2 regions of the Duganella sp. AC917 genome follow, and region 2 is predicted to be linked to the other one. Evidence: riboswitches for the same ligand, from Rfam matches in the RefSeq annotation. Region 2 holds a riboswitch; the other holds the start of a gene.
What was found. A riboswitch is a leader RNA that binds a small molecule or an ion and turns the genes downstream of it on or off. The one in region 2 is predicted to bind glycine.

Region 1 (5,109 bases), 330 kb from region 2:
GTGCAGATGTTGGAGGTGGCTTTTTCGCGGCGGATGTGCTGCTCGCGGGTTTGCAGCGCCAGACGATAGGCCTTGTTGCCCTGGGCGTCGATGGTGACGCCGACCAGGCGGCCGGACATGCTGCGTTTGAATTCGTCGCGGGTCGACAGGTAGCCGGCGTGCGGGCCGCCAAAGCCCAGCGGTACGCCGAAGCGCTGGCTGTTGCCGACGACGACGTCCGCGCCCCATTCGCCAGGTGGCGTGAGCATGGTCAGCGCCAGCAGGTCGGCGGCGACAACCACCATCGTACCCTTGGCCTTGATCGTCTCGACATCGGCCTTGTAGTCGCGCACCACGCCGTTGACGCCGGGGTACTGCAGCAGCACGCCGAAGGCTTCACCGATGCCGGACAATTCGGCCGGGTGGAAGCCCTTGACTTCGATGCCCAGCGGCTTGGCGCGGGTTTCGATCACTTCGCGCGTTTGCGGCAGCACGTCGTCGGCGACGTAGAACACGTTCGACTTCGACTTGCCCACGCGCTGGATCAGGGTCATCGCTTCGGCGGCGGCAGTGCCTTCGTCCAGCATCGACGCGTTGGCGATGCCCATGCCGGTCAGGTCGGTGATGGTTTGCTGGAAGTTCAGGATCGCTTCCAGGCGGCCTTGCGAGATCTCCGGCTGGTACGGCGTGTACGCGGTGTACCAGGCCGGGTTTTCGAAGATATTGCGCAGCACCACGCCCGGAGTCAGCGTGTTGTAGTAGCCCTGGCCGATCATCGACTTCAGGACCTTGTTCTTGCTGGCGATTTTCTTCAGCTTGTTCAGCGCCTCCTGCTCCGGCATCGGCTGCGTGTACGCGCCCAGCGGCAGCGTGGCCTTGTTGCGGATGTTGGCAGGGACGATGGTGTCGATCAGGGCTGCGCGCGAGGCGTAGCCGAGGACATCCAGCATGGCTTGCTGTTCTGCGGCGTCGGGGCCGATGTGGCGTGCGATGAAAGCATCGCGTGCTTCGAGTTGGGTCAGGCTTGAACGGGTCATAATTTACGCTTCAGTGGTCTTGCCATAAGCTGCTGCATCGAGCAGGCCGTCGATCGCGCTGGCGTCGGCCGGCTTGATCTTGAACAACCAGGCGGCGTAGGCGTCGGTGTTGATCGATTCCGGTGCGCTGGCCACGTCTTCGTTGACGGCGATGACTTCACCCGACACCGGCGCGTAGATGTCGCTGGCCGCCTTGACCGATTCCACCACGGCGGCGTCGTCGCCGGCGGCGTAGCTCTTGCCGACCTTTGGCAGCTCGACAAAGACGATATCGCCCAGCGCGTCCTGCGCGTACTCGGTGATGCCGACGGTGACGGTGCCGTCCGACTCAGCGCGTACCCATTCGTGGGATTCGGTGTACTTCAGGTCAGCAGGAATATTCATGTAAGGCTCCAGAGGGGTAGGGTCGGGGTCGGGGTACTAAACGGGGTGCGAACGCAGATACTAAATCAATTAAGCGGCAAGGATTTTACCGTTGCGGACGAAAGGCAGCTTGACCACCGAGGCGGCCAGCTTCTTGTCGCGGATCTCGACGTGCACGGTGTCGCCGACGGCCACGCCGTTGGGCACGCGCGCCAAGGCGATCGCCTGCTGCATGGTCGGGCTGAAGGTGCCGCTGGTGATCTCGCCGACGGCGTCGGTGCCGGCCACGATCACCTTTTGGTGGGCGCGCAGCACGCCGCCTTTTTCGCGCAGGATCAAGCCGACGAACTGGGCGTTCTGGCCCATCGCTTGCAGCGCTGCCTTGCCGATGAAGTCGCGCTCGGACACCAGGTCGATGGTCCAGGCCAGGCCGGCGTCGAGCGGGTTGACGGTTTCGTCCATGTCCTGGCCGTAGAGGTTCATGCCGGCTTCCAGGCGCAGCGTGTCGCGCGCGCCCAAGCCGGCCGGCTTGACGCCGGCGGCGGTCAGCGCATTCCACAGCTTCTCGGCCTGGTCGGCGGCGACGCCGATCTCGAAGCCGTCTTCGCCGGTGTAGCCGGTGCGGGCGATCATCGCCTCGCCAAAGGCGGCGCTGTGCGCGAAGGCGACGTTAAATGGTTTCATCTCGGCGGTGCCGGCCTTCGATTCGGGTATCACTTCCCACACCTTGGCACGGGCGTTCGGGCCCTGCACGGCGATCAGCGCCATGGCATTATCGCCATCCCTGCGCTGGGTGATCGTCACGCCGCTGTTGGTGGCGGAGTTCTGCGCCTGCATCCACGCCACGTCTTTTTCAGCGGTGCCGGCGTTGACGACCAGGCGGAACCAGCTTTCGTCGATGAAGTAGACGATCAGGTCGTCGATGACGAAGCCTTGCGGGTTCAGCATGCACGAGTACAGCGCCTTGCCCGACACCTGCAGCTTGTCGACGTTGTTGGCCAGCAGGCCGCGCAGGAAGGCGCGCACGTTGGCGCCCTTGAGGTCGACCACGCACATGTGGGCGACGTCGAACATGCCGACGTCGGTGCGCACGGCGTTGTGTTCTTCGATCTGCGATCCGTAGTTGACGGGCATGTCCCAACCGCCGAAATCGACCATCTTGGCGCCGGCGGCACGGTGTGCGTTATTGAGTGGGGTGGCTTTGAGCGTCATAATTCCTCGGTCCATATCGAAAAGGGGTTAACAGAACATACAAGGAACGGCTAAAAAGCTGTTTCCACAATGATCGCAGACCCCTCTGTCCTTGGTACCTGAGAGATTACGGGACGAGCCGACCGCTGTCGGACCCCATTCCCGTGCGCCCCTTCGGTGGGTCGCCGGCGTGTGCCGCGACCGCTCTCCAGAGTTGGACCAGTTGGCATCCCGCCGTGATAATGGTATCCACGTCGGCCGCGCCGGTCCCTTGATCGGTCCTTTTGCCTGAGAGTTTTTGGGTAGTGCCCCTTCGGCGGCCGCGTTGGCGTTTCCGCCCGCAACCCTCTCCCGATCAAGACTCGGGAATATATGTCAGAAGGGCCTGAATGTCAATCTTGGGGCCAGGGGCGAATCTGAGGCGCGCACGAATGGAGAACAATAAAAACGCCGTATAAACAACTATTTGCTAGAATAAATGACACTTATTCGAGAGCCCACACATGAGCCAAGATCCAAATTCCTACGAGGGCCACGCGTGGTTCACTTTGTCCGGCGACGTCAACAGTGACATGGTGCGTCGTGTCTTCGACGCCGTTGCCGATATGACCGAGGACCGCATCACCACCGCCCACATCCTGATCCAGTCCAATGGTGGCTATGTCAGCGACGGCATCTGCCTGTACAACTACCTGAGCAAGTTGCCGATTAAAATCATCACCTACAACGCCGGCGCCGTGGCGTCGATCGCGGTGATCCTGTTCCTGTCCGGCGAGGAGCGTTATGCCAGCGACACGGCACGTTTCATGGTGCACAAGTCGCATGCCAGCGCGCCGCACGGCGCCCGGCCGGATGCGCTGCGCATCATCGTCGAAGGCTTGCAGGCCGACGACGCGCGCACCGAGCAGATCCTGCGCGAACACGTACAACTGTCCGAAGAGCATTGGCGCACGCACGCCTATTCCGACCTGCACCTGACTGCTGCCGAGGGGGTGGCGGTGGGGATGGTCAACGCGGTCAAGGATTTCGTGCCGCCGCGCGGACAGCGCGTGGCCAATATCTGACCGCCCGCTGAAAGGCGAGCGGCGCCATGAAGGCGCCGCCGATGCCGCTATCGGGTGCAGCCCGATCAGCGGTTTTTGTTGCCGGACTGCTTGTTGCCGTCGTTTTTGTGGCTCTGGCGGCCGGCTTCAACATGTTGCTCGTGGGTGCCGCCCTGGTTGCCGGAGCGCGAACCGCCCGACGAACCTTTGTCGCCCGATTGCTTGCTGCTGCCCTGGTTGCCGCCTTGCTTGCTGCTGCCGCCTTTTTGATTCGAGTTCATTTTAATTCCTTTGCGAAAGTGAAAGAACGTACTCGCCAAAAAAGCGCCGTGCTGATCGGATCACTGCTGGGCAGCGCGCGCATTTCTGGTGCAGCAATGATGCGTTTTCGTTCAGGCACTTGCTATCGGAACGCGTCTTGGCGGGCTGTAGGACCATGCCTCGCACTTGGCATTAAAACTCTTCCCATTCGACCTCATTGCTGAGCTTGCCGGAGGCTTTGCCCAGCCCGCTTGTGGTGCTTGTGCGCGCGCTCGCGCCGGCCTTGGCACGCGCGGCGGTGCCCGCCTTGGCGTTGGCGGCGGGACTGCTGGCGGGGGCGGTGTTGGCGCTTGGTCGACGCGGCGTGGTAGGGCGCTTTTCCGGCGACGGCAATGCTGGCGGGGTCCGCTCACGGAGGTCGGCGGCGCTTGCGCTGGCGGGCGGCGCTTCGTCGCGGTTCGCGCTATCGGCCGCGCCTGTTCTGCCGACGGCGCCGGACGGCAGCGCCCGGGCGTCCCGGTAACCGCCGTCGTGCATGGCAAACGCGCCGATCGCCTCGTTCAGCTTGCCCGTTTCATCGCGCATCGACGATGCGGCCGCCGCCGCCTGCTCGACCAGCGCGGCGTTCTGCTGGGTCGCCTGATCCATCGCCGCGATCGCCTGGTTGACCTGCTCCAGCCCGGCGGTCTGCTCGGCGCTGGCGTCGGCGATCTCTCCGATCAGCCCGGTAACCCGCTGGACGCTGCCCACCACCTCGTCCATCGTCAGGCGCGCCTGGTCGGCCAGTTGGGTGCCGCGCACGACCTTGTCGACCGAATCGTCGATCAGGCTTTTGATCTCCTTGGCGGCCGCCGCGCTGCGCTGGGCCAGGTTGCGCACCTCGGAGGCGACCACCGCGAAGCCACGGCCTTGCTCGCCGGCGCGGGCCGCTTCGACCGCCGCGTTCAGGGCCAGGATGTTGGTCTGGAAAGCAATGCCGTCGATGACGTCGATGATTTCCGCGATCTTCTTCGAGCTGTCGTTGATCGACGCCATCGTACCGACCACCTGATCGACATCGTTGCCGCCGCGTACCGCGACCGCCGATGCGGAGACGGCCAGCTTATTGGCCTGTACCGCGTGCTCGGCGTTTTGCTTGACGGTGGCCGTCAGCTGTTCCATCGACGAGGCGGTTTCCTCCAGCGACGCGGCCTGTTGCTCGGTGCGACTCGACAGGTCCAGATTGCCGTCGGCGA
Region 2 (5,109 bases):
CCACTAGGGCTGGCCGTGCTGGCCGCCATGCTTGTAACCGCCTCCGCCCACGCGGCCACGTTCGACTTTTCTTACACCTTCGCCGACAGCACGCAAGTCACCGGCAGGCTCGATGGCACGGCGAACGGCAACCTGGTCACCGGTCTGTCGAACATTTTTGTCAAGATCAATGGTGTCGATTTCGCCGGCAGCGGTTCGCTGCTCGCGGCCCGCTTCGACGGGACGCGTTGGCATAATGATCCGGTGGTTTCTTTTACCGGCCTGCAGAATAATTTCTCGTTCTCGGATGGCCTTTTTCCGGGCAGCTACGATGTCAACTACTTTACCCAGCGTAGCGGGCCCGGAGCCGATTTCAGCTGGCTGGAATCGACACGCGGCTTCAAGAGCAGCGAGATTTATTCCGTCACTGCGGAAGGGACCTTGTCCCGCTGGCGGCTGACCGCCGTCAGCGCCGTTCCCGAGCCTGAGACGTATGCGATGCTGTTTGCCGGTTTGGGCCTGCTTGGCGCGGTGGCGCGTCGGCGCAGACAGGCCTGATTGCCGATCATGCCTGATTTGTTAATGCGCCTGAACGCCAATCCGCTCACAGGCGCGATCGTCAGGGCCATCGGCCTGCCCAACCCGGTGCCGCTGGCGCGGGAGGCGGGGCCGTACGCGGTCCTGCCGTTCGAACGCAAGCGCATTTTGTTATGCCGCACCCCAGGCGGCTACGCAGCCGAGGCCATGGCTGCGGCCTTTGCCCGCGCCGGTGCGGCTGCGCTGGACGCGACCGCTGTTGGTGCTGGAGCGCTCGACATCGTGGCGATGGACGCGACGGGCTGCGAGACGCCACAGGACTACCGGGCGTTGTACGACGGCTTCCATCCGGTCGTGCGGCAGCTGGTTCGCAATGGCCGCGTGCTGATACTGGCGGCCGATCCCGGCGCGGCGACGACGCCTGTCGCCGCTGCCGTCGCGCGTGGCATCGAAGGCTTCGCGCGGTCGCTGGCAAAGGAGACCGGCGCCAAAGGCATCACCGTCAATCTCGGCTATGTGGGCCGCAATGCGCTCGACCGGCTCGACGGCCCGCTGCGCTTCTTCTGCGGCGAACGAACAACCTATGTGACCGGCCAGGCCTTCCATTTGACGGCGGGCGTGGCCGCACCAACCGCCATGCCGTCGACGCAGGTGTTGTCCGGCAAAGTCGCGTTGGTGACCGGTGCGGCCCGTGGCATCGGCCTGGCCGTGGTGGAGCGGCTGGCGCAGGAGGGCGCCACCGTGGTCGCGCTTGACGTGCAGTCCGCGGCCGACGAGTTGCACAAGGCTTGCGAGCGTTTTGCCGCTGCTCCCTTTGTCGCCGATATCGCGGCGCCGGAGACTGCAGAGCGCCTCGCCGCCTTTCTGCTCGAACGTTTCGGCGGTGTCGACATCGTGGTCCACAACGCCGGCATCACGCGCGACCGCACACTGGCCAATATGCAGCAACATTCGTGGGATCTGGTGATGCAGGTGAACCTGGCCGCCGTGATGGCGATCGACCAGCGATTCCTGGAGGGCGGCGTGCTACGCGACGACGGCCGCATTGTCTGCCTGTCGTCCGTCAGCGGCGTGGCGGGCAATTTCGGACAGACCAACTACGCGGCGTCCAAGGCCGCGTTGATCGGCTATGTCGCAGCGCAGGCGCCATTGCTGGCGCCGCGCGGCATTTGCATCAACGCTGTCGCGCCTGGCTTTATCGATACGCCGATGACCGCTGCCATGCCGATGTTCGTGCGCGAGATTGGCCGACGCCTGACTCCGTCAAGCAGAGCGGCCAACCACGCGATGTGGCGGAACTGATCACCTTCCTGGCCACCCCCGCCGCGTTCGGCATCAGCGGCGAGACGCTGCGGGTTTGCGGGCAGGGCCTGATAGGGGCGTGAGCCAGCGCACGGCGAGCACGACGTGGCTTACGGGTTTTTGTCGGCCAGCAGGGCGGCGGTATCCTTCGCCCCCATGGTCTGCGCCAGCGAGATCGCGGTCATGCCCCGGCTGTCGACCGCGTCGACGGCCGCGCCGCGCTCGATCAGCAGCTTGAGGATGTCGGTTCGGTTGAACATGGCGGCCATCATCAGCGGCGTTTTGCCGTCCGGACTGGCGCCTTCGATATCGGCGCCGTGCGCCAGCAGCAGCTCGGCGATGTCCAGGTAGCCTTTGTAGGCGACGCCAGCCAGCGGCGTTTGTCCCTGATCGTTGGGTACGTTCGGATCGGCGCCGGCTTCGAGCAGCACGCGTGCCGTGTCCAGGTGGCCGTGATAGCTGGCGAGCATGATCAGGCTGTCGCCCTTTTCATTGCGGAAACTGACCGGCAAGCCCTTGGCCACCATGCCGGCCAGACGTTCGGCGTCGCCTTCGCGTACCAAAGTGAACACGCCGCGGATGAATTCCAGTGTTTCCGCATCCATCACCGGGGCTGGCGCCGCCGCTTTTTCATTCTCTGCCATGTCGAGCTTTCATAAAAATTGTTCTGAGACGTAAATATGACTAGATTCAATTTTAAGCGATGTACGCTGTCGCACGCGCAAGCCAGAGTCGTCATGCAAATGTCTATATTGCCAGTTCGCCGGCGAAATCGGCCAGCACCCGCACCAGCCGTCCCTCCGCCAGGTGGCCCGCGACGGTGCTGTCGATCGCGCTCGCCTGGCCAACGCCGGCCAGTGCGGCGTCCACCATCAATTCCGGCGTGCCCAGGATCATGGAGCCGGACACCTGCGCCGTCAGCGGCCGTCCTTCCTTTTCAAATTCCCAGCGGCACAAGTTGCCGCTGGCGATCTCGCGGTAGCCGATGCAATTGTGTCCGGTCAATTGGTGTGGCGTGAGCGGTGCCGCGTGGCGCGCCAGGTAGGCCGGCGAGGCGACGATGGCCAGCCGCAGATCTGGCGTCACGCGCACCGCACTCATGTCCTGCTCCACGCTCTCGCCCAGGCGGATGCCGGCGTCGTAGCCGTCGCGCGCGATGTCGACGAAACCGTCGTTGATCGCCACCTCAAGCGTAATGTCGGGGTAGGCCGCCGCCAACCCGCCCAGATGCGACGCCAGCGCCATCTTCGCACCCAGCAGCGAGGAATTGAGGCGCACCGTGCCCTGCGGCCAGTCGCGGAAGCTGTTGACGTCCTCGATTGCGCTGGTGATGCGCGAGAATGCCGGCGCCACCTGCGCCAGCAGGGCCTGGCCGGTCTCGGTCACGGAGACGGAGCGGGTGGTGCGGTTGAGCAGCCGCACGCCGAGCCGTTGCTCCAGGGTGCGCAGCGAGTGGCTCAGCGTGGGCAGAATGTACTGGTCGACGGCGGCTACACCATCACCGCCATGCCCTAGGCGGGCGACGCGGGGATGGTCATGCCGGATTTTTTCAGGTAAGCTTGGCGCCGTTGTGGCCAAAAGCCACCGCCGTATCGGGAGAGACTGTTCCAGGCATGCCTGCAGAACAGCGCCGAAGGAGCAACCGCCCCGGAAACTCTCAGGCAAAAGGACCGATACAGCACTTTAAACTCTGAAGAGCGGCAGGACTTGGACGTCGTCCACCCGCACCGAAGGAGCAAGCGCTGCCGCCATCGCGGCGCGGCGTGAATCTCTCAGGTCCAGAACAGAGGGGGTGTCTTTGCGCATGTGCGCCGAGACCATCCCCTTTGACGGTCTGGAGTCCTGCATGAAAACCATAGCAATCATCGGCGGCGGCATCACCGGCGTCAGCACCGCGTACGCACTCGCCAAACGCGGCTTTTCCGTCACCCTGCTGGAGCGCCATCGCTACGCGGCGATGGAGACCTCGTTTGCCAACGGCGGCCAGCTGTCCGCGTCCAACGCGGAAGTCTGGAACCATCGCTCCACCATCGCCAAAGGCCTGAAGTGGATGCTGAAGAACGACGCGCCGTTGCTGGTCAATCCCAAACCGAGTTGGCACAAGCTGTCGTGGTTCGCCGAATTCATCGCCGCCATGCCGCACTACCGCGACAACACCGTCGCGACCGCGCAGCTGGCGCTGGCTGCGCGCGAGCACCTGTTCCAGTGGGCCAGGGACGAGGGCATCGAGTTCGACCTCAAGCGCGAAGGCATCCTGCACATCTACCGCGACCGCGCGGGATTCGAACACGCCGCCGGAGTGTCCAAGCTGTTAATGGAAGGCGGCCTGTCGCGCCGCGCCGTCACGCCCGAGGAGATGCGCGCCATCGAGCCGGCGCTGCGCGGCGACTACTACGGCGGCCACTACACCGTCAGCGACAGCACCGGAGACATCCACAAGTTCACCACCGGGCTGGCGCGGGCGGCGCAGCGGCTGGGCGCCGAACTGCGCTTCGGCCAGCACGTGACGGCCATGCGGGCGGACGCCGGCGGCGTGAGCATCACGGTCGAGGAGGACGGTTTCAGCGACACCACGCGCTACGACGCGGTGGTGGTGTGCGCCGGCACCGCCAGCCGCGCGATGGCGGCCATGCTGGGCGACCGCGTCAACGTTTATCCGGTCAAGGGTTATTCGATCACCGTCCACCTGAACGACGCCGCCAGCCAGGCCGCCGCGCCCACCGTCAGCCTGCTCGACGATGAGACCAAACTGGTGACCAGCCGGCTGGGCGACGACCGCTTCCGCGTGGCCGGTACGGCCGAATTCAACGGTTTCAATCGCGATATCCGCGCCGACCGCATCGCGCCGTTGGTGAAGTGGGTGCAGCAGTGCTTCCCCGGAGTGAGCACGCGCAGCGTGACGCCGTGGGCCGGACTGCGGCCGATGATGCCCAACCTGATGCCGCGCGTCGGTCGCGGCAAGGCGCCGACGGTGTTCTACAACACCGGCCACGGGCACCTGGGCTGGACCTTGTCGGCGGCGACCGCCGATATCATCGCCGATACAATTTTGAGCGCTTCCGAAAGCGCAGCGGGGCGGCCGTCGCCGGTGGCGCTGGCGCGCGTGGCGTAGCGAAGGTCACATCCGGTAGCCGGGCAGCAGGCTCGCCTGGCTGACCCATTCGGCAAATTGCGCTTCGTCGAGCGGCTCGTCCTCGCGGATGTCGAGATGGCGCACGCCGGGGGTCTTGGAGGCGCCCGGCGGCAGCGGATCGAGAAAGCCGCCGTTGAAGAAGGTCACCTTGAGGTACT

Region 1: it holds a riboswitch for glycine, as region 2 does, so the genes downstream of both, gcvT (glycine cleavage system aminomethyltransferase GcvT) here and ACZ0BA_RS07165 (D-amino acid dehydrogenase) in region 2, are expected to answer to the same signal.

Annotation. Positions count from the first base shown of each region.
Region 1 covers NZ_OZ409848.1:1,274,625-1,279,733, forward strand. The annotation lists gene gcvP (aminomethyl-transferring glycine dehydrogenase) at 1-1,016, opposite strand, end outside; gene gcvH (glycine cleavage system protein GcvH) at 1,020-1,400, opposite strand; gene gcvT (glycine cleavage system aminomethyltransferase GcvT) at 1,470-2,591, opposite strand; glycine riboswitch at 2,667-2,792, opposite strand; glycine riboswitch at 2,837-2,934, opposite strand; gene ACZ0BA_RS05755 (ATP-dependent Clp protease proteolytic subunit) at 3,074-3,634, shown strand; gene ACZ0BA_RS05760 (hypothetical protein) at 3,700-3,894, opposite strand; gene ACZ0BA_RS05765 (methyl-accepting chemotaxis protein) at 4,067-5,109, opposite strand, start outside.
Region 2 covers NZ_OZ409848.1:1,607,237-1,612,345, forward strand. The annotation lists partial or broken gene ACZ0BA_RS07145 (FxDxF family PEP-CTERM protein) at 442-537, shown strand; gene ACZ0BA_RS07150 (3-oxoacyl-ACP reductase) at 547-1,818, shown strand; gene ACZ0BA_RS07155 (ankyrin repeat domain-containing protein) at 1,929-2,462, opposite strand; gene ACZ0BA_RS07160 (LysR family transcriptional regulator) at 2,566-3,396, opposite strand; glycine riboswitch at 3,402-3,501, shown strand; glycine riboswitch at 3,502-3,615, shown strand; gene ACZ0BA_RS07165 (D-amino acid dehydrogenase) at 3,665-4,930, shown strand; gene ACZ0BA_RS07170 (DUF1801 domain-containing protein) at 4,937-5,109, opposite strand, start outside.